Regions from separate parts of the Brevibacillus sp. NRRL NRS-603 genome, predicted to be linked through region 1. Evidence: riboswitches for the same ligand, from Rfam matches in the RefSeq annotation. Region 1 holds a riboswitch; each other region holds the start of a gene.
The links. A riboswitch is a leader RNA that binds a small molecule or an ion and turns the genes downstream of it on or off. The one in region 1 is predicted to bind cyclic di-GMP.

Region 1 (7,374 bases):
AACGTCCCAACCCGGAATGCTTTTCACCGCCAAAAGCCACAATTGGCTCGTCATTGATCGTTCCATCGTTGATGTGAATCATGCCAGTCTCAATGCGTTTGGCCATCTGGGCACCTCTCTCCAGATCGCGTGTATGAATCGCCCCGGACAATCCAAATGGGGTCTCGTTCGCCATGCGAATCGCTTCTTCCTCGGAAGCAAACGACATAATGCAAACAGCCGGACCAAACAGCTCTTTAGATGCGATCGACATGTCTGTGGTCACGCCTGTCAAAACGATCGGCTCGACCACGTTTCCTTTTACTTCCCCTTTCAGTGCAGGAACGGCGCCTTCGCGTATCGCCTCATCGATCGTAGCCATCAGGTTGGCGACTTGCCGTTGGTTAATGAGTGGACCGATTACCGTGTCAGGATCATTCGGGTCGCCAACCTTAAGTCCAGATACTTTTTCCACATACAGCTCGAGGAATTTATCGTATACATCCTGGTGAACCAGAACCCGGTTAGCCGACATGCAAATTTGACCTTGGTGGGTAAAGCGGCTGAATACCGCAGCATTCACGGCATACTGGAGATCCGCATCCTCCAAAACGATCAGGGCACTATTGCCGCCGAGCTCCAAAATCGCCTTTTTGAAATGCTTCGCTGCCACTTGCGCGATATGGCTTCCTACTTGGCTAGAGCCTGTAAACGAAAGGATACGCGGGATCGGGTGGGAGACAAAACTATCGCCAATTTCAGCAATATCCGTCACAACGACGTTGATCAAGCCTTTTGGCAGACCTACTTCTTCAAAAATTTTCGCGATGAGAGTCCCACCTGTGATTGGCGTGTGCTCATGCGGTTTGAGGACGACACCGTTGCCCGCGCCAAGAGCTGGAGCTACTGACTTCATCGACAGATAGAACGGGAAGTTGAACGGACTGATGACGCCGACAACTCCTGCAGGAATCCGATACAAGCGATTTTCCTTTCCGTCTACGGGAGAAGGAAGAATTTTTCCTTCCATGCGTACTGGGAATGTAGCCGCCTCCCGAATAATATCCTTCACGAGCCCGATCTCAAAAAACGCCTTCAACCTGGTTCCACCTAGTTCACGAATGATGATCTGAATGATTTCTTCTTCATGCTCTTCGATATAGTGAACAGCACGCTCCAACATTCGGGATTTGGTATACGCATTGACTTCATCCCACTCTTTTTTCGCGTTGGCTGCCGCCTTGTAAGCTGCGTCGATATCCTCCAGATTTGCCATTTTGAATTCTGCGATGACTTCCCCGTTGTAAGGATTGATATCTTGCAATGTCTTCGCGCCAAGTCCGTCGCGCCACTCCCCATTGATGTACTGCTTGTCCAGTGTTTGCAGGATTGACATGCTACAACCTCTCCCTTTTGTTAAGTAAATAGGCTCCTTTCGCATGAAAGGAGCCGTAAAACTAAAACAGCAACATACACTGCTCGTTGGCAACCCGGCTGCCATCGTAACGTGTACATTAGGCCCGTGGCTTTGCGTCCCCACTTTTCAATGGGTTTGCCCATTCATAGCGAATGCTGATAAGATTTTGTCGAAAAAAGGAAAGATATGGAGAAACCTACTTTGATTATAGTACTCCATTTCGAATAGTCAAACGTAAACATGTAAATATTTCGTGAAAGGAAGTAACAAATATCAAAAAGTCCGCATCGCTTGGATACGGACTCCTGATTTTTCTTTCTCATGATCACAATAACTTTTTGACATCCTTTACGCTCGTCGCGAGCATTTGCTCGATCGCGTTGGCGTCTCTCACGTGCTTGGTCATGCCTTCATTCAGCTCGTCCAGCAAGCCCTTTGCATCACTTACCTGCTGGGACACATCGTCAGCAAATCGCTTTTGATGCGCGATGATTTCCAACACACCTGCCACTTCGACGTTCAGTACCTGGAAAGCGTTCACGATCTGATCCGTCTTTTGTGCGGCATCCTTGCTGATGGAAAGTCCATTTTTGATCGCACTGCTGCTTTTTTCACTGTTGGACAATGCTTCTTTAATTTCTTCCTGAATCTTGCCAATCAATTCTGCAATCGTCTTGGTCGAGTTCGCTGTCATCTCTGCCAGCTTCCGTACTTCATCCGCTACGACAGCAAAGCCCCGGCCTTGTTCACCCGCACGTGCCGCTTCTATCGCAGCATTCAGAGCGAGAAGATTGGTCTGATTCGTAATGTCGCTGATCACCTTGACGATACTCGTAATTTCCGAAGAACGCTCTTCCAAGCGGCTCATGGACTTGGACGTATGGACCGATTCTTTGTCGAGCAGGCTCATGACTTCCACAACGTCCGTCATGGCCTTCTTGCCTTCATCTGCACGCGCTACCGATTGTTTACAGATGTCTGTCAGGCGCTCTCCTCGAACCGACAATTGGCTCGCAGATTCATCATCCCGCTCGTTAATAGCCTGGATATTCTCTACGACACGCTTCATCCTCGTCACCAATCGCACCATTTGATCGGATTCGGCGTTCATCGCTTGGTTCGAAGCGAGGATCGCACCCATCTGTTCGTAAAGACCGCGAAGCTCATGCTTCCAAGCCTCTTGCTGTCCTACCATTGTGGTTGTGGGAGTTGCCACTGTCGTCGCTGCTGTCTCTTTTTCTGCTGGGCCTTTGTCTTTTTTCCAAAACATCCGCTTCCCTCTCCTTTGTACCCATCAATTGTCACCTCGGCGGCTATATACGCGGGACTCGATTATTCCCGGATGTTGTTTCGCCAAGCTCAGCAAGTTTTCCAAGAAATAATAGTGACCCTCCAAGAGCTCCACGTCTTTACGCTCAAAATGCTTCACCTGCAAATACTGCTGCATTTCCAAAGCATAGCGCTCCAGTTTATCGTGAAAATCGTTGGCACGAAGCATTTGCTCCACTTCTGGATATTCTGTTTTCAGGCGACTCAGCTCGCTGTATACACGCCCACCCTCCAGAATCATCTGGTAGGCCGTACGCTCGAGTGTAGCTGTCGTAGCTGCCTCCTGCTCTTCACGCTCCTCGCGCAAAGCTGCCAAGTACGTGATAAAATGGTAGACAGTTAAAAACAATGGTCCTAAAAACAGAATGATCCCTGCCTTGTACACATGCTGATTGGACAAATTGCTGATGAGCAGGAACAAGTGAAACAAGATCGCACCCAACCATACGTAGATGATGATTTGGTGATTGATCTTCCCTGCCTTTTGGTGGCGCGAAAAGGCAAAGGTGAGTCCGAGCAGATAAAAGGCAAGCAATGTAAAGCTGGCAGAGAACAAAGCCATCTCCATATCGATCAGCCAATCTGCATCGGCGGGTATTTCGATAAAGAATTCAAAAGCGAGCACCAGCAGTGAGAACAGCAACCCCATGATCCAAAACCGGCTTACTTCAGAGTCATTCCTCCGCCGGGAGCGGTAGCGTTTTGCACGGGATCCTTCCATAATGCTCTCACCTCATTCTCTATGATTCGCCATGATTCTATCTTTTCCTTTCACATGGGGCCAAAATCTGACACCGGAGGCTGTTATGACAAAAAATTTACCAACATCTTTTACCGAGCGCATGCAAACCTTGCTCGGACACGATTATGAGGCATTCGTTTCCTCGTACGATCAGCCTGTGACACACGGCTTGCGGGTCAATCCGTTAAAGGTGGGACGTGACGATTTTTTGAAAATCTCGCCGTTTGCTCTGGAAGCAGTCCCTTGGTGTGAAAACGGTTTTCGCTACAAAGAGCCAGATCGTCCTGGCAAGCATCCTTTTCACTCCGCCGGCATGTACTATCTGCAGGAGCCAAGCGCAATGTCCGCTGCCGAAGCACTCGGTGCACAGCCTGGCGAGCGAATCCTCGACCTGTGTGCAGCGCCAGGGGGGAAATCGACACAGCTTGCAGCGTTTTTGCGTGGACAAGGAATGCTTGTGGCAAACGAAATCCATCCTGTTCGGGCAAAAGCCTTGTCAGAAAATCTGGAGCGCTGCGGCGTGACCAATGCCGTCGTGACCAACGAAACGCCTGAACGCTTACAGGAGCGATTCCCTCAGTTTTTTGACCGAATTTTAGTAGATGCTCCATGCTCTGGCGAAGGAATGTTCCGCAAGCTACCCGAAGCAATCGAAGACTGGAGCCCTGAAAAAGTAACGGAGTGCCATGTCATGCAAGGTGATATTCTCGAAGCAGCCGCTGCTATGCTGAAGCCAGGCGGGACGTTGGTCTACTCCACCTGCACATTTGCTCCGTTGGAAAATGAGCAGTCCCTGGTTAACTTCCTGGGCCGTCACCCAGAATTTGAGATCGTCTCGCTGCCACATGCGGATTGCTTTTCTGCTGGTCAACCCGAGTGGGCGTCGCCGCAAAACGAGCAGCTCACCCAGACAGCCAGATTATGGCCGCATCGTCTACAGGGAGAAGGCCATTACCTCGCCAAGCTGCAAAAGAGTGAGACCGCTGATGTTCACGAACCTTCCGGGAAGCGTAAAGAAAAGCGTGCGGCAAAATCGGCTCCGGCAGGTCGAAAAGAAGCCCTGGCAGCCTGGCGTACGTTCGCAGCCGAAGCGCTCCCGGCGCTCTCCAAACCATTCGAAGATGAATCTGCTTTTCTTTTATTTGGCGAGCAGCTCTACTACTCCCCTGCTTCCGAGCTCGATTGGGACAAGCTCAAGGTCGCACGCGTCGGTCTGCACCTGGGAACCGTAAAGAAGAACAGATTTGAACCTGCACACGCCTTGGCGCTCGCTCTCTCCCCTGCGGAGGCAGCCCGTGTCGCTTCGTATGGCGCGGACGATCCTGAACTGTTGCGGTACTTAAAAGGAGAAGCGCTCACGCGTGATGGTAAAAGCGGCTGGACCCTGGTTACTGCAGAAGGATTCTCCATCGGTTGGGGCAAGCAATCAGAGGGGCAACTCAAAAATCATTATCCAAAGGGTCTACGCTGGTTGTAGATTTCTTCAAAGTAAAAAAAGCCCACAAAGCTGCACGAAATGCATTCGTGACTGCCTGTGGGCTTTTCTCCTTTTCTTATGATCGCCCTCTGCGGGGCGGATGGTCTACTACGGACAAAGAGCCATTTCTAATATAACGCAATATTTTTGAAACAGATATCCCTGTTGCGTTGGCAATTTGCATCGCATTCGAATTCGGATAAGCTCTCACGTAATTGCGAATCATCTGGTAGTCTTGTATTTCGTTTTCTCCGCAAACCCGGCAACTGTACTCTCCCCGGCCCATCGGACTGCCGCATTTCAAGCACGTATCCGTCGTCATCACTGGTTCTCCTCACACCCTGTACTATGGTACTCTCACAAGAAGGGTTCTATCTTCCTATCTATTACCCAAATCACGTGGGAGGAAAACACTATTTTCTATCGCAATTCCTGTATTCTATTAAAATTCGATAAAGTGATTCCGAACTCCTTTAAAAAGGCCAGTATGGAGGCATCAGACAGCTTTTTGCGTAAAGGACAGTCGCAAACCCAATTAGAAAGACACCACTGAGTCCATGAAAAACGTTGAGCCATCCTGGACGAAAAAAGCGAGCCAAATACGCGGCCAACAAAGCTACTAGCCCCAGAAACAAGAAAGTCGATAACAGACAGCCTGTAGCAAACAAGAACAACTCCGTTGAATGAACAAAAGTGCCAGATGCCAATAGTGAGCCAAAAACTCCCGCCCAAAACAGAACAGTCAGAGGATTTGCGAGTGTCAGAAGCACGCCGTGCCAAAAGCTGTTTCGACCCGATGAAGCATGCTGGACTGGTACTTGTTCATGTTCTCCTCTTCCTTTTATAGCACGCAAGGTTTGAATCCCAAACCAAGTCAAAATCAGGGCTCCCATCATCAAAACCATCTGTTTGACCCAATGGATTTGTAACAGCAGCGACAGTCCCCCGATCGCTCCCACCATATAAACCGCATCTGCTAATGCAACACCCAGTACCATCATGAGTGCATCCCGCAATCGCCGTGTCATCGATCGATGCAGCACCGCCAGACAAACCGGACCAACCGATAGTTGGAGCATCATCCCGAATAACAAGCCGTTCCAGATCGCCATCAGGTTCACATCTCCTCTTTCATGGACGACAGGACAATCATCGTATTCGTCTTGCTTACACCTTCTACTTGCTTCAATGTTTCAGAGATGAATCGTTCCAGATCAGCTGTCCCTTTTACGGCAACCTTCAATACATAATCGTAAGCTCCCGCGATATGATGGCATTCCAGCACACAGTCTGCCTGCATGACTGTTTCACGGAAGCCAGCGATATGCTCTGTCTTCTCGATTTGCACCATCACAAACGCAATCAGGTGAAGCCCTAGCTGCTCCCGATCCAGCTTCACCGTGAATTGCTTGATAAGTCCTGTATCCTCCAGCTTGCGTATTCGCTCGGAGACCGCAGGCACGGACAAATGAACCTGCTTGCTGATATCTGAGCTGGTGATTCGGGCATTTTCCCGCAATAAGCGGAGGATTTGTTCATCAATCCGGTCCATAGTGGTACCCCTCCTTTTTATCATGATTATACCAATTTATTCAGAATAAAAAGGAATTCGACACGATTGCCGTATTTTTTAAAGAAATAACAGGGTTTAACCTTCGTTTTTTCTGCCAAACGAATTATCTTGGGGTGTTTTCCTAAAATAATGCTGCCAAGAGAGACGAAAAGGCATCATACCGCCATCTTCCTACGCTGACAGCTGCTCTTTTTTTAATGAAAACAAGCGGATCGCGAGCAACAGTGACAGCAACGCAATAACAAATCCGGACCAGCCTAGATGCTCCACAGAGGAGTGGCTGATCACCAATCCCCCAATCCATGATCCCAAAGCGAAGCCAAATTGAATAAAGGATGTATTGATGCTAAGCGCAATGTCGGGCGAATGGGGCACCTGGGTAACCAGATATAGCTGTTGGGCCGGAGACGTTGCCCAAGTGGCGAGCATCCACAGCATGATGATCACGATATGGGTAATTAGCATTCCATCCATGACGGAAAGCAAAAGCAGCATACTTGCCTGAAGGGAGAGTCCAAAATAAATCGTAAATTTCGGCCCCTTGCGATCTGCGATAACCCCCCCAATTTTTGATCCCATAAAACTGCAAATGCCTGCTAGAAACAGAATCCCGGAAATCTCGGATGCCGAAAGCTCTGCCCGGGTTCGCAGGAAAGGCGCAATATAGGTAAACAATGTTGAATAAGCGCCGATGTACAACAGCGTGATAACAACCGCGGCCAGAATCTTTTTATTTTTTATAACAGCCAGCTGTGCCCGCGGTGTTACAGCCTCCTGTGCTTTTATAGGCGGGACTTTTTTATAAATGACAAGCAGCGGAACCAAGCCCAGCAGTCCAATTAAAATAAACAGCTGTC
Region 2 (7,374 bases), on a different contig from region 1:
AAGCCATGTCGATTTTCGCACGCAGCACCTTTTCCCCGTCCTTGAATTCACCTTGGCGCATACGTGCAAACAGGTCCAGGTTTTCCTCCACAGACCGATTGCGGAACGGACTATCTGTGCCTGGCTCTGTCCACGTTCCACGCATTTTACGCATTTCTTCTGGAGACAGATCGTCTACGTAAGCCAGACCTTTTTTAATCAAAAGCACCGCACGGTTGTACATCTCTTCAAAGTAATCAGATGCAAAAAACAACCCGTCCCATTCGAAGCCAAGCCATTGAACGTCCCTTTTGATGGCCTCTACGTATTCGATGTCTTCCTTCACCGGGTTGGTATCGTCAAAACGCAGGTTGGCCTTGCCAGAGAATTCTCGAGCCAGCTCAAAATTGAGGCAGATCGCTTTTGCATGTCCAATATGAAGATACCCGTTCGGTTCTGGGGGAAAGCGGGTAATGATTTCCTTTACTTTGCCCTCTTGCAAGTCATCAATCATGATATTGCGGATAAAATTGGATGCCGCTACCTTGTTTTCCAATGAAATCAACCTTTCACTTCACCTTTACATTCCATAATACTGATTCTCTACCCAGAGTTCAACAAAATCGGGTCGTTGACCGACCCGCTCACGTCTCCCATTGCTGCCTCGTTTGCCATTGTGACCTGCAATACAGGTGAATGACAGAATCAATGGCTAAGCGCTGCTCCGTGATCCCACGAATCGTTTCGAGATGCTTCGGGGAAATCAGATGCAGCAAAGGCTGTTCAACATGATTGAAGCGTTGGAATGCTTCCGCTGCAATACGATCCCACCGCGGGTAATACCGAAGCAAGTCATCGGGCATTACGCGGGATCGGTCCGTGTCGGACTCGGGCAAACAATCGAAAGGTTCATCCAAATTTAACGTTCCATAATCATCTGTCAGCTCTTCTCCCGGAAAAATATCCCGTGCAGCCAATTCCATATCATACATGGTCGGCACACAATTCGCATGAAAGCTGTGGTTCACGTACCTTGCCTTATCCCAACAAAGAATGTACCTTCCGAGCTGGTTCTTAAACGAATATTTTTGTACGTCCTGTTTTCGTAATGAGTCAAGTCTTTCCACAAACGCAGGGTCCAATACCTGGTCCAAATCATCCTGTGCCCATACAATCGTTCCTTTTGGGATAAACCTTGTCGCAAACACACCGTACCCGATCTCATCGTTGATATAGCGCAATTCTGTATCGGGATGCATCATGGTCTTTGTTTCACTCCTTGGCGAATGTGCCTTTTTATCATCATAAGCAGTTTTGCCCCAGGAGGTGTGTGAATGTCTGCGAAAAACAACCATCCCCATGCTATTCCTGGCTATTTTTCCGGATTAAAAATTTTTTCTTATTTACCACAAATGGTAAATAGTCTATATTATTGGCAAACGGAGTTTTAGGAACATTTTCCCACAACGATAGAATCAGTATTGTGTCATTTTATGCTTCACCCATTGATATCGAAACGGCATACCCGGGGAAATCCGGCGACGCAAAGCTACAGGGGCTACCTCCGCAACAGCGGACACGCTTGCCAGCTACCGAAGTATTGATGTAGGACGAGACCAATGATCCTATATCATTGGTCTTTTTTTGCGCTCACAATGTCTATTTTTGTCTACTTTTGTATGTTTGTGTATTTTTAACTTTTAAAGGAGGTGAGGCAACAGCGGATAGCCGGTTTAATGAATCATTATATTATTCATCATGAAGGAGGTTTCATAGGAATGTCATTCTGGAAGAAACTCTCGACCGTCGCGCTGACTGCTGTCATCGGGGTATCAACATTCTCTGGAGCACAAGCTGCTAACCGTCCAACATCGATGTCACCGAACGCAATGGTGACGACTCCTCACTATCTGGCTACGGCTGCGGCCCTGAAGACTTTGGAAGACGGTGGAAATGCAGTAGATGCTGCTATTACAGCCGCTTCCACCTTAGCTGTTGTCTATCCCCATTACACAACCATTGGCGGAGATAACTTCTGGCTCATCTACAATGCCAAAACAAAAGAGCTGAAGGCGCTGAACGGCAGTGGTCGCGCAGGCGAAAAGGCAACCATCGACTATTACAAAGGCAAGGGCTACGAAAAAATCCCGTCCCGCGGTTATGAATCAGCAAACACTGTCCCTGGTGTGGTCTCCGGCTGGTGGGAGGCGTACAACTACGCACACAAAAAAATGGGAAACAGCAAGCTTCAATGGAGCAGACTGCTGGAGCCTGCCATTGGATACGCCGAGAACGGATATCCAGTCTCTCCCAACCAAGTATATTGGACGAAATACGCGACAGATCCAACTGACAATGACTTGAAGAATCTTCAACGTTTTGATGGATTCCGTAAAACATTCCTGAAGCCCAACGGCGATCCTTATGCAGCAGGGGAAATTCTCAAACAAAAGGACCTTGCCAATACTTTGCGAATCATTGCAAAAAAAGGCGCTGACGGTTTTTATAAAGGAGAAGTTGCTAAAAAAATCGTAGCAGACATGCAAGCCAACGGCGGATTGCTCACGTTGAAAGATTTTGAGAAGCACACCTCCACTTGGGCAGATCCAATTACGGTAGACTACCGAGGATACAAAGCGTATAACGTTCCACCGAACTCTCAAGGCATGGCATCACTCTCTATTCTTAATGTTTTGAATAACTTTGACCTCAAGAGCATGGGTGAAGGAACACCCGATTACTATCACACGATTGTAGAAGCAACCAAACAAGCTTTTGCTGACCGCGACAAATGGCTAACTGACCCTGCCTTTGTGGATATCCCTGTGGATGAGCTGTTGTCCAAGCAGCACGGGAAAGATTTAGCTGCGCGCATTGATATGAAGCAAGCCGCCAAATCTGTAGAACCACTTGATCCAAAAGGCGATACAACCTGGTTCGGGATCGTCGACAAAGATGGAAATGCCGTGTCCATCATTCAAAGTCACTATTTTGACTGGGGTTCCGGCATCGTAGCGAAAGATACAGGCGTCCTTTTGCAAAACCGCGGAAGCTATTTCTCTTTGGATCCCAAACACATCAATCATTTGGAACCAGGAAAACGTACCTTCCACACAATTAACCCGGCTATGCTCTTTAAAGGGGACAAGCCTTATCTTCTCTACGGAACACAAGGGGGAGAAGGACAGCCGCAAACGCAAGCCGCTCTCGTCACGCGTATCGTCGACTTTGGTTTCAGCGTGCAAGACGCAATCGAAGCGCCAAGATGGCTGCATGGACGCAACTGGGGATCTGCTTCCAACAATCTCAAGGTGGAAAGCCGCATCCCTCAAGAAGTCCTGGACGAGTTAATAAAACGTGGGCATCCAGTCGAAAAGCTGGAAGCAGCCTATACCGACGCGATGGGACAGTCCGGCGCAATCCTGATTGACCCGCAAACCAATGTAAAATTTGGCGGTGCTGACCCTCGCGGTGAAGGCGCAGCAATGGGATACTAATATTTTGTCAGACTGCTGAGTAAATCTCAGCAGTCTACCTGTTTCTATTTTGCAATCACGGATTAGGAGTGGAAAAACCTATGTTTTTGTTCAACAAGCTTAGGAACAAAATGATCCTTTGGTTTCTCGTCGTGGCTGTCATTCCACTTACTGCCGTTTCTTTGTTTATCACGAACAGCTTTTCATCCATTCTGATTGATAAACAAAAATCATCCTATGTTGACCTTACTTCCAGTACAGCCATAGCTATGGATCAATATCTGGACCGGCGTATGACAGAAATTCAGATTTTAGCCCGCACCTCGGATATTCAATCCGATGATGCAGCGGCAAAAAACGAATTTATCCGCAAGTTTACCGAGGAAATGAAACTGTATGACGGAAATACGTTTATCGCAAGCGATGGAAAAGTAACGGCTGATACGTTCCCGAAAAGCGTTGGAATCAATCTTGGCGAGCGCCAATTCTTCAAAGACGGTATGCAGGACAAGCCCAGCTTCTCCGATGTTCTTGTTGCGAAGACAACCGGCAATCGCTCTATCATCGTCGCTTCCCCTGTAAAAACGAAAAACAATGAGAAGCTCGGTGTCTTGACCGGGCTCGTCAATGTAGATGACTTCACAGCAACATTTCTCAAGGATTTGAAAGTTGGAAACGATGGTTATCCGATTCTCGTTGATAACAAGGATCAAATTCAGTACCATCCTACCCAGGATCTGATCGGAAAGCCGCTTGAGGAATCCGCTCTGCCGCAACCATTGATGGAAATCCTGAAATCAGGAAAAACGGAAAAGGGCTCATACAGCTACTCGGACAATGGCAAGGAATACGTTGTCACCTATTCCCCCATTCCCAAGACCAACTTTGGTTTGTATCTGCATATCCCTGTCGAATCCATAACGTCTGCGGTTTCATCCGTTACCACCATGGTTAGGATCATTGTCATCGTTGTTGTTGCTGTCGTGACCGCAATCGCATACGCTGTTTCCCGACAAATCTCACGCCCTATTGCGGCAGTTGCCTCTGTGGCTAACCGCATTTCCGAGGGTGAACTGACTGTACAGCCCTTGCAAATTCGAACCAAGGATGAGGTTGGACAGCTATCCCAATCAGTAAACACAATGGTGCTCAACCTGCGAACGATTATTCAACAAGTTAATGATACAGCTTCAGACCTCGCTTCTTCAGCAGAGGAATTGTCAGTCAACGCCGACCATACGAGCAAGGCTACCGAGCAAATCGCCATAACGATTCAGGAAGTAGCTTACGGTGCGGAAAAGCAAGTGAAGAGTGTAGAGGAAAGTGTCACCGCAATTCAAGGTGTATCGACAGGAGCTCAACAGGTTGCCACAAATGCACAGCAAGCTGCCGAATCAGCTTTGGGCGCTTCCCAAATTGCAGTGGAAGGCAATCAAGCCCTTCAGGTCGTTATCAGCCAGATGCAATCGATCGAGAACACTGTCGGCAACATTGCCGATATCGTCAAACGATTAGGAAACAGCTCGCAGGAAATCGGACAAATCGTACAAGTCATCACCGCCATTGCTGAACAAACAAATCTGTTAGCGCTTAACGCAGCGATTGAAGCGGCGAGAGCTGGTGAACAGGGGCGCGGATTCGCCGTTGTAGCAGACGAAGTGCGCAAATTGGCTGAGCAGTCCGCGCAATCCGCGCAACAGATCAAACTGTTGATTACGACGATTCAGCTCGAATCAAACCAGGCTGTCCTTTCGATGGAACAGGGCACCAAAGAGGTCGCCACTGGACTTACTGTCGTTAACAATGCAGGCAAGTCCTTCGAACAGATCCAAGATGCTGTCACGCAAGTAGCAAGCCAAATTCAAGAAGTAAAGGCTTATTCTGAGCAAATGTCTTTTGGCACCAAACAGGTAGTAGAATTGGTCAGTGTCATTGAAGAAGTAGCGGAGAATTCTGCTGACGGAACACAAAGCGTGTCGGCCGCCACAGAAGAACAGCTGGCAGCTATGGAAGAAGTCAGTTCATCAGCTACTTCTTTGGCAAGAATAGCCGAAGAACTGCAATCTCATGTAAGCAAATTCAAGATATAGTCCAAACAGCAAAAAAGGAAAGCCGCCTTGCATGTTGCCCGGCGGCTCTTTCCTGTTTGCGCTTATACAAACTCCCACATCCGGTCAGGATGGTTGGTGCAAATTTGAACCTGAGGATGCCACGAAATGACTTCGCGGATATGCTTCGGATCATCTAGCGTCCATGCAATGACTTTGAAGCCTTTTTCAATCGCGGCTACTGTTAGCTCACGATTCAGAAACGGATATCCCATGGAGAGGATCGTAGCACCCGCTGCCTCCATCTGTTCCAGCATGAGTACAGGGCGACCATATACAATCAGGCCTGTCTGCACTTCTTGATCGAGCGTGCGAACGTGACGGATCAAATCATGGTCAAATGAAGTCAGGTACACCTCTTGCTTCATTCCATGCTTTTCTACAAGCGCGAGCACCTTTTCTGCGATACCAGGATACATGTCACTTGTTGCTTTCAGCTCAATATTTAGCGTGCAGCGACCTTTTACTGCGATCAACACTTCCTCCAGTGTAGGGATGCGCTCGCCCACAAACTTGTCGTCAAACCAGCTCCCTGCATCCAGCTCACGCAGCTCTGCCAAAGTATGGTCCATGACCAGACCGCGGCCATTGGTCGTGCGTTCCAGCGTAAAGTCATGAATCAGCACCGGAACACCGTCACGGGTCAGTTGAACATCAATTTCCATTGCTTTGATAGCTGGCTCTGCCAAAGCCAGTCGAATCGCTGTCATTGTATTCTCCGGGGCTTTGCCTGACCACCCGCGATGTGCCATACAAATGTTCATTTCGCCAGCTCCTCTATCATTTCTTTCTATTATTTTTTCAAAAGCTTGCTGCCTTTTTCCGTTGCCGCCTGCATCGCTTCATCTACTGTCGCTTGGCCAAGCATCGCACGCTGCAGTTCTTTTTGAATCACATCCTGCAATTCCTTGTAGCCTGGAGCCATTGGACGAGGATAGCCGTATTGCAGCTGATCTACCGCAACCTTGAAGTTTGGTTCTTTTTCATAGAATGCCTTCATTTCAGCAGAATCGATAGCTTCTGTCGTGACAGGCATATAACCGGAAGCGATGGACCACGGAACCGTTTGCTCGGTATCGGTCATCCACTTCATGAATTCCCACGCCGCTTTTTTCTCTGCATCGGTCGACTTCGCCAGCATCACGAGATTCGCGCCGCCTGTTGGCGTACCAAACGTTTTATTGGCTGGCAGGAAGGCTGCACCCATGTCAAATTTGGCATTTTTCTTCAATTCCGTCAAGGAGCCTGTCGAGGTGAAAATCATGCCCACTTTTTGATTCAGGAAGTCTTGCTCCGCTACATCCCACGCATTGTAGTTCTCTCCTGGAGGGTTTTTCATGATACCTTCCCTCACCATTTTGGACCAGAGCTCAAGCGGTGCTTTTCCCGCTTCGTTGTTGATCGTCAGCTCCTTGCCGTTCTCGCTCAGGATGTTGCCCCCACCTTGGAAAACAAGCGCTTCGTAGAACCAGATATCAACAGGCGTCGAGAAGCCGTACCGGGTAATTTTGTCTCCCTCTTTTTTGCTCAGCTTTTGCGAGAAGCTAACGAGCTCATCCCATGTTTTCGGACCGTTTGAATCAAGTCCTGCTTCTTTTAACATATCACGGTTGATGTACAGCAGTGGAGTGGAGCGGTTAAATGGCACTGCGTACAGTTTGTCATTCCAATAAGAGTTTTTCATGAGACCTGGAATGTACTTCTTTTCATCCCCTTGCGAGTAGGGAGTCAGATCTTCCAAAACCTTTGCATCCGCAAATGCTGCGATCGAAGCGATCTCGACCATCGTGACATCTGGATTGTTGCCCGCT
Region 3 (7,374 bases), on a different contig from region 1:
CAGCCAGCGACTGATCCGAGACAATGGCATCATCCGCACCGCGAATCCATAAAATCGGACACTTCGGCTCCATCTGGACAATACCGGACAAATTTACGTATTTGGGAGAAATCGCATTCGTAATCCCTGTCGTTCCAGGAGCAACACCGGGCCAATCGTTTACATATTCAAATGCACCGGGGAAAAAGTCCTCTCCTGTTCTCGTAGAGAGTATAGCGGTCACATAACGGTCTTCCTGCTCTGGGCCAACTTGAAAGGGGGGCTTGAAATAAAGCTGATTCATGACATTGCGAGGACTGGAGGGAGATTCATTGCCCATATCTTTGGCTGCTATCCTTTTGACCAGCTCGGAGTTGGCGGCTCCCCCACCCGAGCCCGAGAAGCTGCTGTAGCACGGGGTGCCAGCTATATCCTTGGTTCCACCAAAGCCGTAAGGGGACATGGGGGCGATGAGAATCAGAGAGCGGACTTCCTGCGGGTGATCGATGGCAAACTGCATCGCTATCCCGCCACCCAACGACCAGCCGGCAAGATGAACAGGCTTTGGCAAGTCCAATGCCCGAATAAACGAATGAAGGTCATCCGACCAGTCTCGCAAACCGCGCGTCGCATCAATTGGCAATGCTTCACTTGCTCCATAGCCGCGCATATCAGGTGCATACAGACGGTACTCGTCACATAGAGCCGCAATGGTATCATCCCAGAACAAGTTGGCTGATGCATTGCCGTGAATGAGGAGAAGCGGTTCTCCTTCTGGTACGCCTGCTGTCAGGTAGGAAACGAGCAATCGATCGGTCTGAATCGTTTTGGTTTCGATTCGTGCATCCATCAATGATGTGCCTCCTTTCAAATCCTTGATATCAGAATATTCCTATTATATGCCTGTTCAGTTACAAAATGAGAAAAGAAAACAACCGCCCTTGAAAAGGCGGTTGCAGGAAGGTTAATTATGGAGACCACGCATCTGCTGTTCGATTTTCTCAAAGCCGCCTGAAACCTTAACGACTTCGTCTTTTTGCTCAGAAACCAGAACAAGCACTTCTTCCAGACTCTCTTTGTTCTTGTCGGTAATATCTGCGTTGACTTCTACTTTTGCGCCGACTTCCTGAATCATGCTGTGAACATGGACGATGAACTCTTGCAGGTTCTTCGTTTTATCTGCGAAGTTTTGCATGTAGTTGTCAACATTGGTGAACATATCTTGTACTTCGAGGATACCCTCGCTATTTTTCTCAAAAGAAGTCTGCGACTCGGAAATCATATCTGATACGAGTTTCATTTTTTCGCGGATGGTCATGAGCAGGCTCGAGATCGACTCGGAGGATAGCTTGGAGGATTCAGCCAGCTTGCGTACTTCATCTGCTACGACAGCAAATCCTCGGCCGTGTTCGCCTGCGCGAGACGCTTCAATCGTGGCATTGAGTGCCAACAGATTGGTTTGTGCAGAAATATCGGAAATGGTTTGAATGATTTTCCCAATCGATTCGGTTTCTTTATTGAGCTCTTGAATCAGCTGGTTCGTACTTTGGATGTCCTTGATGAATCGTTCAAAGTCATTGCCGATGTTGCCAATGCGTTTTCCACTCTCGCTAGTGGCTTCTTTGGTAGATTCTACGTACTCATGCATCTCTATAACAGAGCGGGTCATATCCTCAACTTGCAAATTCGTCGAGCTCATTTCCCGACGAAGCTCGTCTGTATTGCTGGTCTGGACCGTAAAGGACTCCATAATGTCTTGCAGGGAAGCGACGGTTTCGACAGCGCGAACATTTACACCGTCCGTCACCTTGTTCAAATTCTCTTGATAGTCTTGCATAGAGGTGAGTGATTCATTGATCTGATCCAGAACACGTTGTAACGATTCCTTCGAGGCAATCGCTTCTTGCTTTTGTTGCTCACTTTCCTCTTGTAGCTTGTTATTGAATACAGCATGCATCATGCTCGTGATAGAGACGAAGCAGAAGGTGAGCAGGAAGTACATTAGATCAAGGTTGCTAGTCGAATGGAAAATCGTTTCTCTTTGTGTCAGGAAGTAGTAAGAGACAATGCCCAATGTCGATACAATCGTCAAAATATTGATGAGTCGGTCTTGATAAATCCCCATAACTGCTACAAAGAACATAATAGTCATGATATTGATCATGTGCGGGTCCAGTCCAACTATGATGAACATGAAGATCCCGATTACGGCGAAGTTGAAAAACTTCATGAAGGGCGCTGCTTTTTCCCGCAAGCTCGGGCGATTGGAGATGTAAGCAAAAGGTGCCAGCACGCCATACAAAATACCCAGTACCGTGAGAACGAATGTGTACGGTACGCCTAGAAAGAGGTTTAAGATCTGAACAACCGTAATAATACTTGCGAATACGATTACGACCCAATTGTTTCTTCTTCTCAATAGATCAATGTGATCCATGTTACCCACCTACCTCGACTTTTACTTGATTGGATGACGACGAATTGTACCAGGAATATTTCGGATCGTGCTTATTGTCATAGACATCTTTGAGATGGAAGAGGGTCGGAATAGCATCGGCCCCTTTGTAAAATACGATATCTTTGATCTGAGTCGCCTTTACTTGATATTTCTTGTTAATAAATTTAAAAAATGTCGGATCTGCTACCCCGATTGCGTGGGTATAGCCATGCTTTTCAGCGTAATCTATCATCAAGCAAATTCCTTTTTGCCCTAGTTGTCCGCGGTATTTCGGCAAAACAGCGAGACTGTCTACCTCCATGACTTTCATATCTTCTGTAACAACGTCCTGAAAAAGTGATTTCATATAAGCACTTGATTTGGAAAAGGGCGTCATTTCAAATGTTCCACCTGCTTCACCATCTTCGGCGATTAGGAGGAACAGAGCTGAGCCTTCTTTCGCGTACTCCATCTCGAAGCCCATGCTTGTCCATACTGTTTCTTTGATTTCATGAAATTTAGCTAACTCTTGTACGGTTTCTACTTGTTTGTACATAACTTCTCCACTCCATCATTTTCTCTGATTGAACTATGTTGTGTATGTTTGTCGTCTCAAAAGTTATGTTTTTCCATCCGTTGCAAAAATGAAAGTGCTTTCATCCTCCTTTCAAAAATGTCAACACAAAAAAAGGCCATTCCATCGAAATGGAACAACCGAAGCTACCAACATCGAAAATGGTCTCATGATGATGGCAACCCGGCTATCATGGTCAAAGAAGACTGTAGACCCGTGGTTTTGCGTCGCCACCTTTCGATGACTTTGCCTTTTGCATTTCTTTAGCAAAAATTGTAAAAACGTGTCGAATTTTGCTAGACACAATCATGCAAAATATAAGCCATTTGTATTAGCTGTGTCAAGTTTTGGTAGGGAGAAGTAACTAATTGTTCATAATATAAGAACGTACGAAAAAACCAGTTGCGGTATCAACTGGTTCTTCATTAAGTAGGGAGTAGGGCGTTAGGCTAGGGTGCGCAGAATGTCTATAACTTCAGTAGGCTCCATTCGCTTTTTGTAGTCAGGATCTAAGGATACTGACCGGATTACGCCCTGTTTATCGAGGATATAAGTAGCAGGTATGGGGAGTGTCCATGAATCTTCATGATTAAAACGAGTGAGATCGATATCTAATGATTGGTAGGTATCATGTAAATATTCAGGCAGTCTGAATCTGAGTTCATATTTTTCTGCTACCTGATTATTGGTATCGCATAAAACGGGGAAGCTCAGACGATTGTTCTCTTGCATAGTAAGAGAGTGTGCAGGAGATTGTGGACTTATGGCAAACAATTGGGCACCCAGTGAGTTTATTGTATCGATCTGTTTTTGGTACGCTTGCATCTCTAAATTGCAATAGGGGCACCATGATCCACGGAAAAATGTGAGGACGACAGGACCTTTTACGATTTCTTCCGACAAGGTAATGTTCTTTCCAGCATGATCGTTCAATGTGAAATCAGGCGCAATCGAACCAAGGGGCAAGCCCTTTGCGTGTCCAGAGGTCCGCAGCTCCTCGATTGATCTTGTAAATGCATCTGTTACTTCACGGGTGAGGAAGTCTGCTATTTGAATGGTTGTAAAATCTAGCTCTTCGCGCAGGCTCTGAAAATGTGGTTTATCCATATGTCGTTCCCCTCTTTTTCGAAAGAATAGTAGAAGCCATAGCTTTACGATATCTTTCTTTTTGAGCGAAAGATGTAAACTGGATTACATTCTCTTCAAAATTTTGTCCCGCTGAATAGAAATGGATTTAAAGCCTGTTTGAATCAGTTCTTCTCTTGCTAAAGCACGTAATGCTACCGTCACTGCTTCCCTGGATGCCCCAACAAAATTGGCGAGTTCTTGATGGGAGAGAGGTAAGTCAATTTGTTGAAACGCCGAACTGTTAGCATTGCCAAATTGATCGGCGAGCTTTACCAACGTGGAAATAATGCGATCTTGTAAAGGGAGAAGGGCAAGATTTTCGGCTGCTTGACTGATCGAAACCATTCTATCGCTAATGATCTTCATGATCTTCATCATCAGTTGAGGATGTTCGATGAGGTAGCTTTCAAATTTTGCTTTGCTCATTTTACAAATGAGGCAGTCTTCGATGGCATCTATATACATCTCTCTTGTACCTAATGAGAGGAGATCCACTTCTCCAAACACATTGCCTTCCCCGAGGATATCGAATGTGAACTGCCGACCATCCCGATTTACTTTATATAAACGTACCTTCCCCTGTTTGATGAAGTAGAAGCCCTCTGAAAAATTTTCTGGTGTTTGAATGCACGTATTTTTGGGAAAAGGGGTTAGAGAGGTTAATTGATCAATTAAGCGCAAACTTTCCTCGGATAATGAATTCAACAAATAAAATTGGGATAAATGTGTAATTGGGTTCATCATTTCTGTTCAGTTTGGGTCTTCAGGATCGTTCTTTTCGCTTTTGTGACAATTCTTTTCGTCTCCTTTGTATCAGAGGTTTTTAGCCACTCGTCACAAAGCTGTGTCACCCAGTCTGGTTGTGATTTACTCGCATCGTTCAACCAATTCCCTACAGAATCTTGAACATATTTGGATGGATCTGACTTCACTGGTGTGAGCAAAGGCAGGCAGCGAGCGGGCTCATTTTTCAATGCGTCAATATGCTTGCACCAGACACCTCGAGGGCGTGTGGCTTCTATCGCAAAGCGGCGAATATTTTCGTCGGCATCAAGTACCCATTCGCTCAGGAGTTGAATGGAATGGTTCAGATCATGCAAGAGAGAATCTCGAATCGCCATCCATGCGATCTCTCTCACTCCAAAATGATGATCAGCCGCGAATTTTTTTATTTGCGCTAGTTTTTCTTCTAGAGATAAGGTGTTGTCCAGGCCGATAATATAGGCACTCCAGCAACGCACACTGTCTGACTTGTGGTTGGCCAACGATAGGAAAACAGGAGCCGTAGCTGTGGGTTCACCCGATTTGTGTAAGATCGCAAGCAGTTCTTGTCCAATCAGACGGATAGCTTTCATTCCGCTCGTTGATCCGGTCTCTTCTAGCTGACCAACAAGTTGAGGGACATACGCGCCTAATGTAACATGAGGCAGAACGATTCGTACCAAATGAATATGATTAACAGCCTGCCATTCAGTCAAATTGACGCTTTCTAATTCTCCAGCATGAAGGAGTGCTAATACATTGTCAGGGATGAGTGAGGCTTTACTTGCTCCTTTTCTCGTGTGTACCGAATCCGGCATTTCAACAAACTCCTTTTCGCGGTAATGGTAAAAGTATACATAAAAATCACCCGTAACAAAAATTTTCCAACTATCCGATAACTAGAAGGAATAGGAGGGGATTTTGATGAAGGAAGTAAAAGTGATTCAATTTTACTTTTCCGGAGGCGGTGAAATGATTAGCATCGAAACGACGGAACCGGAAGAGATCATTCAAATGGTCGCTAATCAAAACGACGGATGGCTCCAGTATGATGATGTTGTCATTAACGTGAGAAATGTTTTGTATATCAGAGTACGCAATCAGGCGTAACAATAAGAATAGGAAAAGAGTGTCAAGCTCTAGCACGAAAAAGCTCTCCTTTGCATATGGAGGGCTTTTTCGTGTTGGAGGAGCTCAATTGGTTATTCTATTAATAGAAGAAAAGGAGGGTGGCAATATGACGCTGGAAGAAGTCATGCAGAAGCTCGAAGCGATGGGGACTGAACAGACGAAAAAAACGTTATTGCGGCATGGGGCGAAAGAGCCTTTGTTTGGCGTGCGAGTCGGTGATATGAAAAAGCTGGTCAAGGAGGTAAAGCGTGATCAGCAGCTCGTTCAGGCGCTGTACGATACGGGAAACTACGACGCCATGTACTTGGCCGGATTGACGGTTGACCCAATGAGCATGACAAAAGAGCGGCTGCAGTCTTGGGTCAAGAAAGCCTCTTGGTACGCGCCCGCCGAGTATACGGTTGCGAGTGTAGCCGCTGAGAGCCATTTTGCCATGGAGTTGGCACGAGAATGGATCGAGTCAAAGGAAGAGATGGTAGCCACATGTGGGTGGAACACGTATTCGAACTACTTGTCGATTACCCCCGACGAACAGCTGGATAAAGAAGAAATCAAACGGCTCCTCATGAGAGTGAACGAGACGATTCATCAGGAACAGAATCGTGTGCGGTACACCATGAATCAATTCGTTATTTCAGTAGGCGCGTATGTAGCGGAACTTCATCAGGAAGCGCTGGAAGTGGCCGCAGCGATTGGCAAAGTACATGTAGACGTCGGACAGACAGCGTGCAAGGTTCCGTTGGCTACGGAGTATATCAAAAAGATAGAGGAACGAGGGAGTGTCGGAAAAAAGAAAAAGACGTGCATTTGCTAGTGGGGCATTTTTCTCAATCATTTGGCGTATATTTCTAAGGTGCTTTTGTTTAGTAAAGTATCGACTATTTCTTGCTAATGTGCTATCATGATACCTTGTTAACGTATTACCACTTTATCGGAGTAAAACATAGAGTAGGGAAACGAGGGGGATCATCACGATGAAGAAAATAGCATGGATGTCATTGTTGCTGAGTGCGATGGTTTCATTGGTAGTGGGCTGTTCCAGCACAAATACTGGCGCTGACGCGAACAAGCTGATCATCGGAATTGATGATAAGTTTGCACCAATGGGATTTAGGGATGAGAAAAATGAGCTAGTTGGCTTTGATATTGATTTTGCGCGTGCAGCCGGCGAAAAAATGGGAAAACAAGTCGAGTTTCAACCAATCGATTGGAGTGCAAAAGAGTCTGAACTAAACAGCGGTCGTATTGACTTGATCTGGAATGGATATACGATAACAGATGAAAGAAAAGGGAAGGTTCTTTTTACCAAGCCTTATCTGAAAAACGCACAAGTAGTGGTCACGATGGCAAATAGCAACTTGAC
Region 4 (7,374 bases), on a different contig from region 1:
TGGAGCTATACGGAAAATATAAAGCCAAACTATCAGATGAGCTATGGGAGCAAGTGAAGGATCGCCCTGATGGCAAACTGATTCTTGTTACAGCGATGAACCCCAATCCGGCGGGAGCAGGCAAGACGCTCACGACGATTGGTCTGTCACAAGCTTTAAATTATCTTGGGAAGAAAACAATTGCAGCGCTTCGCGAGCCGTCCTTGGGCCCTTGCATGGGGATCAAAGGAGGCGCAACCGGAAGCGGTCAGGCACAAATTCTCCCGGCTGATGAAATTAACCTGCATTTTACAGGGGATATTCATGCGATTACAGCTGCACATAACTTGTTGGCAGCGATGATCGACAATCATATTTTCCACGGCAATCCGCGTGGGCTCAATCCAAAGAAAATTGTCTGGAAACGAGCCATGGACATGAACGATCGCGCACTGCGAAACATCGTGGCTGGTCTGGGTGACGGCAATGGAATGACGCGTGAGGATGGCTTCATGATTACGACCGCTTCAGAAATCATGGCGATCTTATGCTTGAGTGAGAATCTGGCAGACTTGCGCGAGCGGTTGAACCATATCATTATTGGCTACGATTTCGATGATCAGCCTGTACGGGCAGAAGAAATCAACGCGGTCGATGCGATGTGCGTTCTCTTGAAGGAAGCCATCAAGCCCAATCTCGTACAGACAATCGAAGGAACTCCGGTCATCATTCACGGCGGACCTTTTGCCAATATTGCGCATGGGTGCAGCAGCGTGATCGGAACCAAGATGGCCTTGAAGCTGGCAGATTACGTCGTAACAGAGGCGGGCTTCGGTGCAGATCTGGGAGCAGAGAAGTTTTTTGACATCAAGTGCAGAAAAGCAGGTCTGACTCCATCGGCTGCTGTCGTGGTCATTACGGTTCGCTCGTTGAAATACAATGGCGGGGTAAAAGTACCTGACCTGGCAGTAGAGAACTTGTCTGCTCTGGAAAAAGGCTTCGAAAACGTCAAGCGCCATCTGGAAAACCTGCAAAAGTTCGGTGTGCCAGCGGTGGTGGCCATCAACCATTTTGCGACGGATACCCAGGCAGAGATCGATTCTGTAATAGCGTTGTGTAAAGCCGCAGGAGCAGAAGCAGCACTCTCCAAAGTATGGGCAGAAGGAGGAGCAGGAGGTGTTGAGCTGGCTGAAAAAGTGACTCGTGCAGCAGAGCAGCCTTCATCCTTCCGATTCTTGTATGAGGAAGACCTCAGCATTAAAGACAAGATTGAGACAGTCGTAAAAGAAGTATACCGTGGATCGGGAGTTGCCTTTTCGCCGCTGGCATTGAAAACGATGCAAAAGGTAGAAGAAATGGGCATGTCCCATCTGCCTGTGTGCATGGCGAAAACCCCATACTCCTTTACGGATCGCGCTGATCTGTTGGGGGCCCCTGTTGACTTCACGATCCAAGTGAGTGAAGTACGCATATCAGCAGGAGCTGGTTTTATCGTGGCACTGACCGGAAGCTTGGTTACCATGCCAGGCCTCCCGAAAAAGCCGGCTGCTGAATCATTATATATAGACGGGGATGGACAAGTGATCGGATTAAGCTAATCAAAAAGTTTGACAAAAAGCTGACAACTGTAAAAGGTTGTCAGCTTTTTTTTGTTTTTGAGGTTTATTATCGGAAAGTTATGGGAAAAGAAAGGTGAGATTGAAAAAATGTGAACTTAATTGAAAAACAACAAGGAATGACAAAGGCAAACTTGCTGAAAGGCAGGGACGCAAAGCCACGGGTCTAAGGTCGAAGGTCAAATGACTTTCGCAGCTAGGACAGCCGGGTTGCCATACCGTAGTCATGATGGACTGTCGGTAGGCAGTCTTTTTTTTGTTGAAAAAAGAGAAGGGAGAAGGGATTCGGTATGAAAAATAGTTTGAAGAATAAGCTAATTATCGTGTTGTGCCTGCTGTTGGTTATAAGCTTGGGTACGGTTTGCGGTGCAAGCTATTGGAGTGCTTCTAATCTTTTGGCAGGCAGTCTGGACAAAGAAGCTGAGTTGTCAGCTAGCAATCTCTCGATTCGTATCGATGGTTTCTTTCAAGAAAAAATTGAGATTGTAAGAGCGCTGGGAGGGTTGATGTCGGCTGATCAAAATGTCGAGCACGACCTGAAAATCATTCAAGAAGCCCAAAAGAAAAACCCCGAGTTTGAGACGTTCTTCTTTTCGCATGACTTAACCGGAAAGAAAGTGATCAATTTCAAGGGTGAAGTAACGGATATCTCGGATCGTCCGCATATTAAGGAAGCCAGCAAAGGGGAAGGGAAGGTTGTTGTCTCCGAGCCAGTCATTTCGAAGCGGACAGGGAATAACATCGTGACACTGGTTGTTCCATTGATGAAGGACAATCGTCAATACGGTTACATCGGTTCTACTATTCCGATCAATGAGATCCAAAAAAAGGTGTCTGAGGAGAAATTCGGACAATCAGGCTACGCTTTTTTAGTAAGCAAATCAGGAACATTTATTTATCACCCGAATAACGAGTTCATTCTGAAGGAATCGATTCTCGACATGGGTATTCTCGAACTTCAGACTGCTTTTGAAGATATCAAGCAAGGGAAGCATGGAATTGCCCAATATAATTACGAGAACACAGAGCGATTTGCTTCCTATTTTCCAACCAATTTGAATTGGGGCATATACATCACTGCACCCGTAGCGGAGCTGCATGCGCCTGTTGATCAACTGTCAGCCCGATTGATGGTTATTTCCCTCATCGTATTGGCGATTGGGGTTGTCCTCGTTTATTTCTTGGCTGTACGTATGGTGAAACCAATTGAGCGTCTGAATCACGCAGTAAATGTAGTGGCGCAGGGGAACTTGAAAGAGACTGTAACGGTTGATGGAAAAGACGAGATCGCGGTTCTGTCCCGTGACTTTAACCAGACGGTATCGCACTTGAAAAATTTGATTGAAGACGTATCTCTGTCGTCTGATCAAGTACAGCGTTTTAGTCAGGAAGTATCTGAAGGCATTAAACAAGCGACGGAAAACATCAACCAAATCGGTTTGTCTATTGCGCAGATTTCTGAGGGAGCAGAGTCACAGGCAGCCAGCTCGCAGGAAGTCGCATTGTCGATGACTGACATGGCAGCAGGCATCGTGAAAATCGCGGAGACGTCTGCTCATGTTTCAGAGGCTGCCCAGATAGCAACAGAGCAGGCTGAGCAAGGGACTGCTGTGGTAGAGCAGGCAGTTCGCCAGATGGGAAGCATTGGTGAGGGAACATCGAAGGCAACAGTAGCCATCGAGCAGCTCAACAATCGCTCCAAAGAAATCGAAGGCATTCTCGATACGATCAGTCAGTTGACCTCGCAAATCAATTTGCTTGCCTTGAACGCTTCGATTGAGGCAGCACGCGCCGGCGAGCATGGACGTGGGTTTGCTGTAGTTGCAGGTGAAGTGAAAAAACTGGCAAACCAATCCGAGGAATCCGCATCCAAAATCGCAATGCTGATCGGGGAAATCCAGCAGGATACTCATCACGCGGTAGAGGTTATGACCGAGGGCAACCAAAACGCACAGCAAGGTATTCAACTGGTCGAAGAGGTTCGCGAAATCTTCGGGCACATTTTGGAATCTTCCCGGAACGTCGCTGCCCACATTCTGGAAGTATCCGCCGCATCTGAACAAATGTCAGCAGGCTCCCAACAGGTGAGTGCTTCTGTAGATGAAATGCATAACATTGCAAAACATGCTTCACTCGACGCGCAAACAGTGGCAAAGGCAACCGAAGAGCAGCTTCAAGCCATCCAGGAAATTGGCAAGTCTGTTGAGCATTTGAACACAGTGGCAGAAGAATTACAGCAAGGAATCGGCAGGTTTACTGTGTAAGAGGCAGCTCAACAGGTTGTAAGTCCTCTTCTTTGAAAGGGGGGATGCCATTAGGGGATGATGGAGTTTGTTTCTGAGCAACTAAATTCATTACCGTTTAACAGGAGGAGAACCCAGATGAAGAAAATCACAAAAACAATCTTGGCGAGCACACTCGCTGCAACTATGCTCATGACATCAGGAACAGGTGCTTTTGCTGCAACCGCGGTTAAGCCTGTCCCAACCGTAGCTACTGAAGCTGCTAAAAAACCGCAAGCGAAGAAGTTTGAATCCCGTTTGGATGAAATCATCGCGAGAGGCTACATCCTCGTAGGTACTCCAGGGGACTACAAACCGTTTACATATTTGAATCCAAAGACAAACGAATTTGAAGGCTACGACATCGATGCGATGAAGGAATTCGCAAAAAGTCTAGGGGTTGAGGCGCGTTTTGTCCAAACCTCTTGGCCGACACTGATGGACGATCTGTTGGCAAATAAATTCGATATTGCTGTTGGAGGCGTTACGCGCAACACAGACCGCCAGAAAAAAGCACACATGAGTGATCCTTATATTATGTTCGGTAAAGCTCCGCTTATTCGTGCAGTAGACAAGGACAAGTACAAGAGTGTAGCAGACATCAACAAGCCTGAGGTTCGCATTGGTGTGAATCCAGGAGGCACCAACGAAAAATTCGTTCGTGAACACCTGACCAAAGCAACTGTGACTGTTGAACAAAACAACCTCGACATCCCTGGTCTGGTAGCAAGCGGCAAGTACGATGTGATGATCACGGATACGCTGGAAGCACTTGTATATTCCAAAGCAGATTCCCGCCTGTATGCCGCTCTGACTGACAACCCGTTCACCAAGAGTGAAAAAGCGTACATGATTCACCGTGGAGACACAATCTTCGCTAACTACTTGGATCTTTGGATGGACGAAATGAAACTGCAAGGGAAGTTTGATGAGCTTTACAACAAATGGGTAAAATAATCCAATAACAGACAAGCAGCCTGATTCTGGGCTGCTTTGTTATTTTTTACAAGATTCATCACCAAAAAATCAAACAATTTGGGTATATAAGCTGTTTGCTTTTTCAGTCATTGCATGGTACGATTACAGCTATGTTCTTTAGGGCGCTACGTACAATCGGGATAAAAGGGCATGTTCCGGATCGTAAGGAATAGTGCCCTTTTTTTTGAGAATTTTATAGATGAAGGTATTGATAAAGGAGACTGACATTCATTGGCGACATTTAACGATTTTGGCTTACACCACTCCATTGTTAGAGCGTTGAGCAACATGGGTTTCGAAGAAGCTACAGCAATTCAGGATCAAACGGTTCCTGTAGCACTGCAAGGTCGTGACCTGATCGGTCAAGCACAAACAGGTACAGGTAAAACGGCTGCATTTGGTATTCCGCTGATTGAACGCATGGATGAAACAAGCGGAAATATTCAAGGGGTTGTATTGACCCCAACTCGTGAGCTGGCTGTTCAGGTTGCAGAAGAGATTAATAAAATTGCCCAATTTAAAAACATCTCTGCCCTGCCAATCTACGGTGGCCAAGACATCACGCGTCAAATCAAGGCGTTGAAAAAACGCCCGCAAATCATCGTGGCAACACCTGGTCGTTTCATGGACCACATGAGAAGAAGAACGATTCGTTTGGATGCTATCGAGGTAGTTGTTTTGGACGAAGCGGATGAAATGCTGAACATGGGTTTCATCGACGACATTAAGGAAATCTTGAAAGAGGTTCCAGAAAGTCGTCAAACCCTGCTGTTCTCCGCAACGATGCCGAGAGCGATTCAGGAAATCGCCCAGCAGTTCATGAACGAGCCAACGATCATTCAGGTGAAAGCAAAAGAAGTAACCGTACCAAACATCGAGCAGCAATATATGGAAGTAGCAGAAAGACAAAAGTTCGATGTTCTGTGCCGTTTGCTGGATATTCATTCGCCTGAGCTGGCTATCGTATTCGGTAGAACCAAGCGCAGAGTGGATGAGCTGTCCGAAGCACTGACCAAGCGCGGTTATGGAGCGGAAGGTATCCACGGAGACCTGAACCAAGCAAAACGCGACAGCGTACTGCGCAAGTTCAAGGAAGGTACAATCGAGGTATTGGTGGCGACTGACGTTGCGGCTCGCGGTCTGGATATCAGCGGAGTTACGCACGTATTCAACTTTGACATTCCACAAGACTCTGAGAGCTACGTTCACCGTATCGGTAGAACGGGACGTGCTGGTAAAACGGGTCTCGCGATCACATTTGTTACTTCCCGCGAAATTGACCATCTGCGTCTGATTGAGCGTACAACCAAGCGTCGCATGGAGCGTCGTGCTGTTCCTTCGATGGCAGAAGCTCTGGAAGGTCAACAAAAAATGACAGTAGACAAAATCCTGGAAGCGTCTGGCAGAGATGATCTGTCTGCTTACAAAACATTGGCAGAACAATTGCTGGAGGATGTTGATTCCGTGACGCTGGTATCCGCAGCACTCAAGCTGTTGACCAAAGAGCCGGATACAACTCCTGTTCGCCTGACGGAAGAGGCACCTCTTCGTGTAGGGAAGAAAAAGCTGCCTCCAAAAGGAAAAGGTGGCTTTGGATCAGGTTCCGGTTTTGGTGGAAAGCGTCCATCTCGCCCACGCAATGGCGAATATCGTCCACGCGGCGGCGAATCTCGTCCACGCAGTGGCGAATCTCGTCCACGCAGCGGTGATTCCCGTCCGCGCAGTGGCGAATCCCGTCCACGTGGCGAATCTCGTACACCGCGCAGCTAAGAATCGAATGGTATCTCAAGTAAAGACTGGTGTGCACATGTGCGCATCGGTCTTTTTTTCGTGTTGACCTGTCTGCGAATAAATATTTTGGGGAACCCGTGACAAACTAGGAGTGTTTTGGCACGAATTTTCGCCTAGGGAGAGAGTGGAAGCATGAGGAAAACAGCCAATGGGAAGTGGGCTGGTATTTGGCTCGCCGCATGAGATCAAGATTGAATCGGAAAATTTGTAAGGAGAAGGCTTCTGCAGCTGGGCAGAGGTCTTTTTCTATGGGCAATTAAGTTTTGGCAACAACGAGTCAGACAAATTTGTGCTTTGATTTTGTTGTTAGCTCTATGACAATGCTTTATATTTGAGGTGTGCACATTATCTTTTCAATCCATAGAGGGCGTTACGTATGTGGTTGGAGGAAGAGAAAAAATCCTTGGTCAATCGCGGAATTGTAGTATCCGATCAGTACGAAGTGGGTATCATGATTGAGATCCCTGCTACAGCACTGATGGCCGATCAATTTGTACGCGGGGTTGACTTTTTCAGCATTGGAACCAATGATTTAATACAATACACAATGGCAGCCGACCGTATGAACGAGAAGGTCGCTTATCTCTTCTGTTGGGAATGGGTCTGGATGAATATAGTATGAGTGCAGGGAGCATTTTGCCTGCGCGTCAACAGCTGAGTCGTTTGAGTGTGGAGGACGCAGCGAAACAGATTGATACGATTTTTCAGTTGAGCACCTCTGCGCAAGT

Region 2: another riboswitch for cyclic di-GMP. It lies ahead of ggt (gamma-glutamyltransferase); the one in region 1 lies ahead of yfmT (benzaldehyde dehydrogenase).
Region 3: another riboswitch for cyclic di-GMP. It lies ahead of C7R94_RS03345 (GNAT family N-acetyltransferase); the one in region 1 lies ahead of yfmT (benzaldehyde dehydrogenase).
Region 4: another riboswitch for cyclic di-GMP. It lies ahead of C7R94_RS06470 (methyl-accepting chemotaxis protein); the one in region 1 lies ahead of yfmT (benzaldehyde dehydrogenase).

The regions. Positions count from the first base shown of each region.
Region 1 is NZ_PXZN01000004.1:56,107-63,480, reverse strand. It holds gene yfmT (benzaldehyde dehydrogenase) at 1-1,375, opposite strand, end outside; cyclic di-GMP riboswitch class I at 1,461-1,546, opposite strand; gene C7R94_RS01150 (methyl-accepting chemotaxis protein) at 1,722-2,666, opposite strand; gene C7R94_RS01145 (hypothetical protein) at 2,691-3,446, opposite strand; gene C7R94_RS01140 (RsmB/NOP family class I SAM-dependent RNA methyltransferase) at 3,532-4,944, shown strand; gene C7R94_RS01135 (hypothetical protein) at 5,021-5,266, opposite strand; gene C7R94_RS01130 (LysE family translocator) at 5,418-6,056, opposite strand; gene C7R94_RS01125 (Lrp/AsnC family transcriptional regulator) at 6,062-6,496, opposite strand; gene C7R94_RS01120 (MFS transporter) at 6,689-7,374, opposite strand, start outside.
Region 2 is NZ_PXZN01000011.1:171,766-179,139, reverse strand. It holds gene C7R94_RS06855 (glutamine--tRNA ligase/YqeY domain fusion protein) at 1-544, opposite strand, end outside; gene C7R94_RS06850 (SET domain-containing protein) at 624-1,241, opposite strand; cyclic di-GMP riboswitch class I at 1,488-1,576, shown strand; gene ggt (gamma-glutamyltransferase) at 1,758-3,476, shown strand; gene C7R94_RS06840 (methyl-accepting chemotaxis protein) at 3,557-5,545, shown strand; gene C7R94_RS06835 (glycerophosphodiester phosphodiesterase) at 5,608-6,327, opposite strand; gene C7R94_RS06830 (ABC transporter substrate-binding protein) at 6,357-7,374, opposite strand, start outside.
Region 3 is NZ_PXZN01000008.1:209-7,582, forward strand. It holds partial or broken gene C7R94_RS03335 (alpha/beta hydrolase) at 1-829, opposite strand, end outside; gene C7R94_RS03340 (methyl-accepting chemotaxis protein) at 944-2,416, opposite strand; gene C7R94_RS03345 (GNAT family N-acetyltransferase) at 2,418-2,972, opposite strand; cyclic di-GMP riboswitch class I at 3,165-3,251, opposite strand; gene C7R94_RS03350 (peroxiredoxin-like family protein) at 3,435-4,097, opposite strand; gene C7R94_RS03355 (Crp/Fnr family transcriptional regulator) at 4,182-4,859, opposite strand; gene C7R94_RS03360 (DNA alkylation repair protein) at 4,859-5,698, opposite strand; gene C7R94_RS03365 (hypothetical protein) at 5,805-5,990, shown strand; gene C7R94_RS03370 (DNA alkylation repair protein) at 6,118-6,825, shown strand; gene C7R94_RS03375 (amino acid ABC transporter substrate-binding protein) at 6,986-7,374, shown strand, end outside.
Region 4 is NZ_PXZN01000011.1:98,772-106,145, forward strand. It holds gene C7R94_RS06465 (formate--tetrahydrofolate ligase) at 1-1,577, shown strand, start outside; cyclic di-GMP riboswitch class I at 1,713-1,813, shown strand; gene C7R94_RS06470 (methyl-accepting chemotaxis protein) at 1,886-3,859, shown strand; gene C7R94_RS06475 (transporter substrate-binding domain-containing protein) at 3,977-4,834, shown strand; gene cshA (degradosome RNA helicase CshA) at 5,087-6,625, shown strand; partial or broken gene C7R94_RS06485 (putative PEP-binding protein) at 7,029-7,374, shown strand, end outside.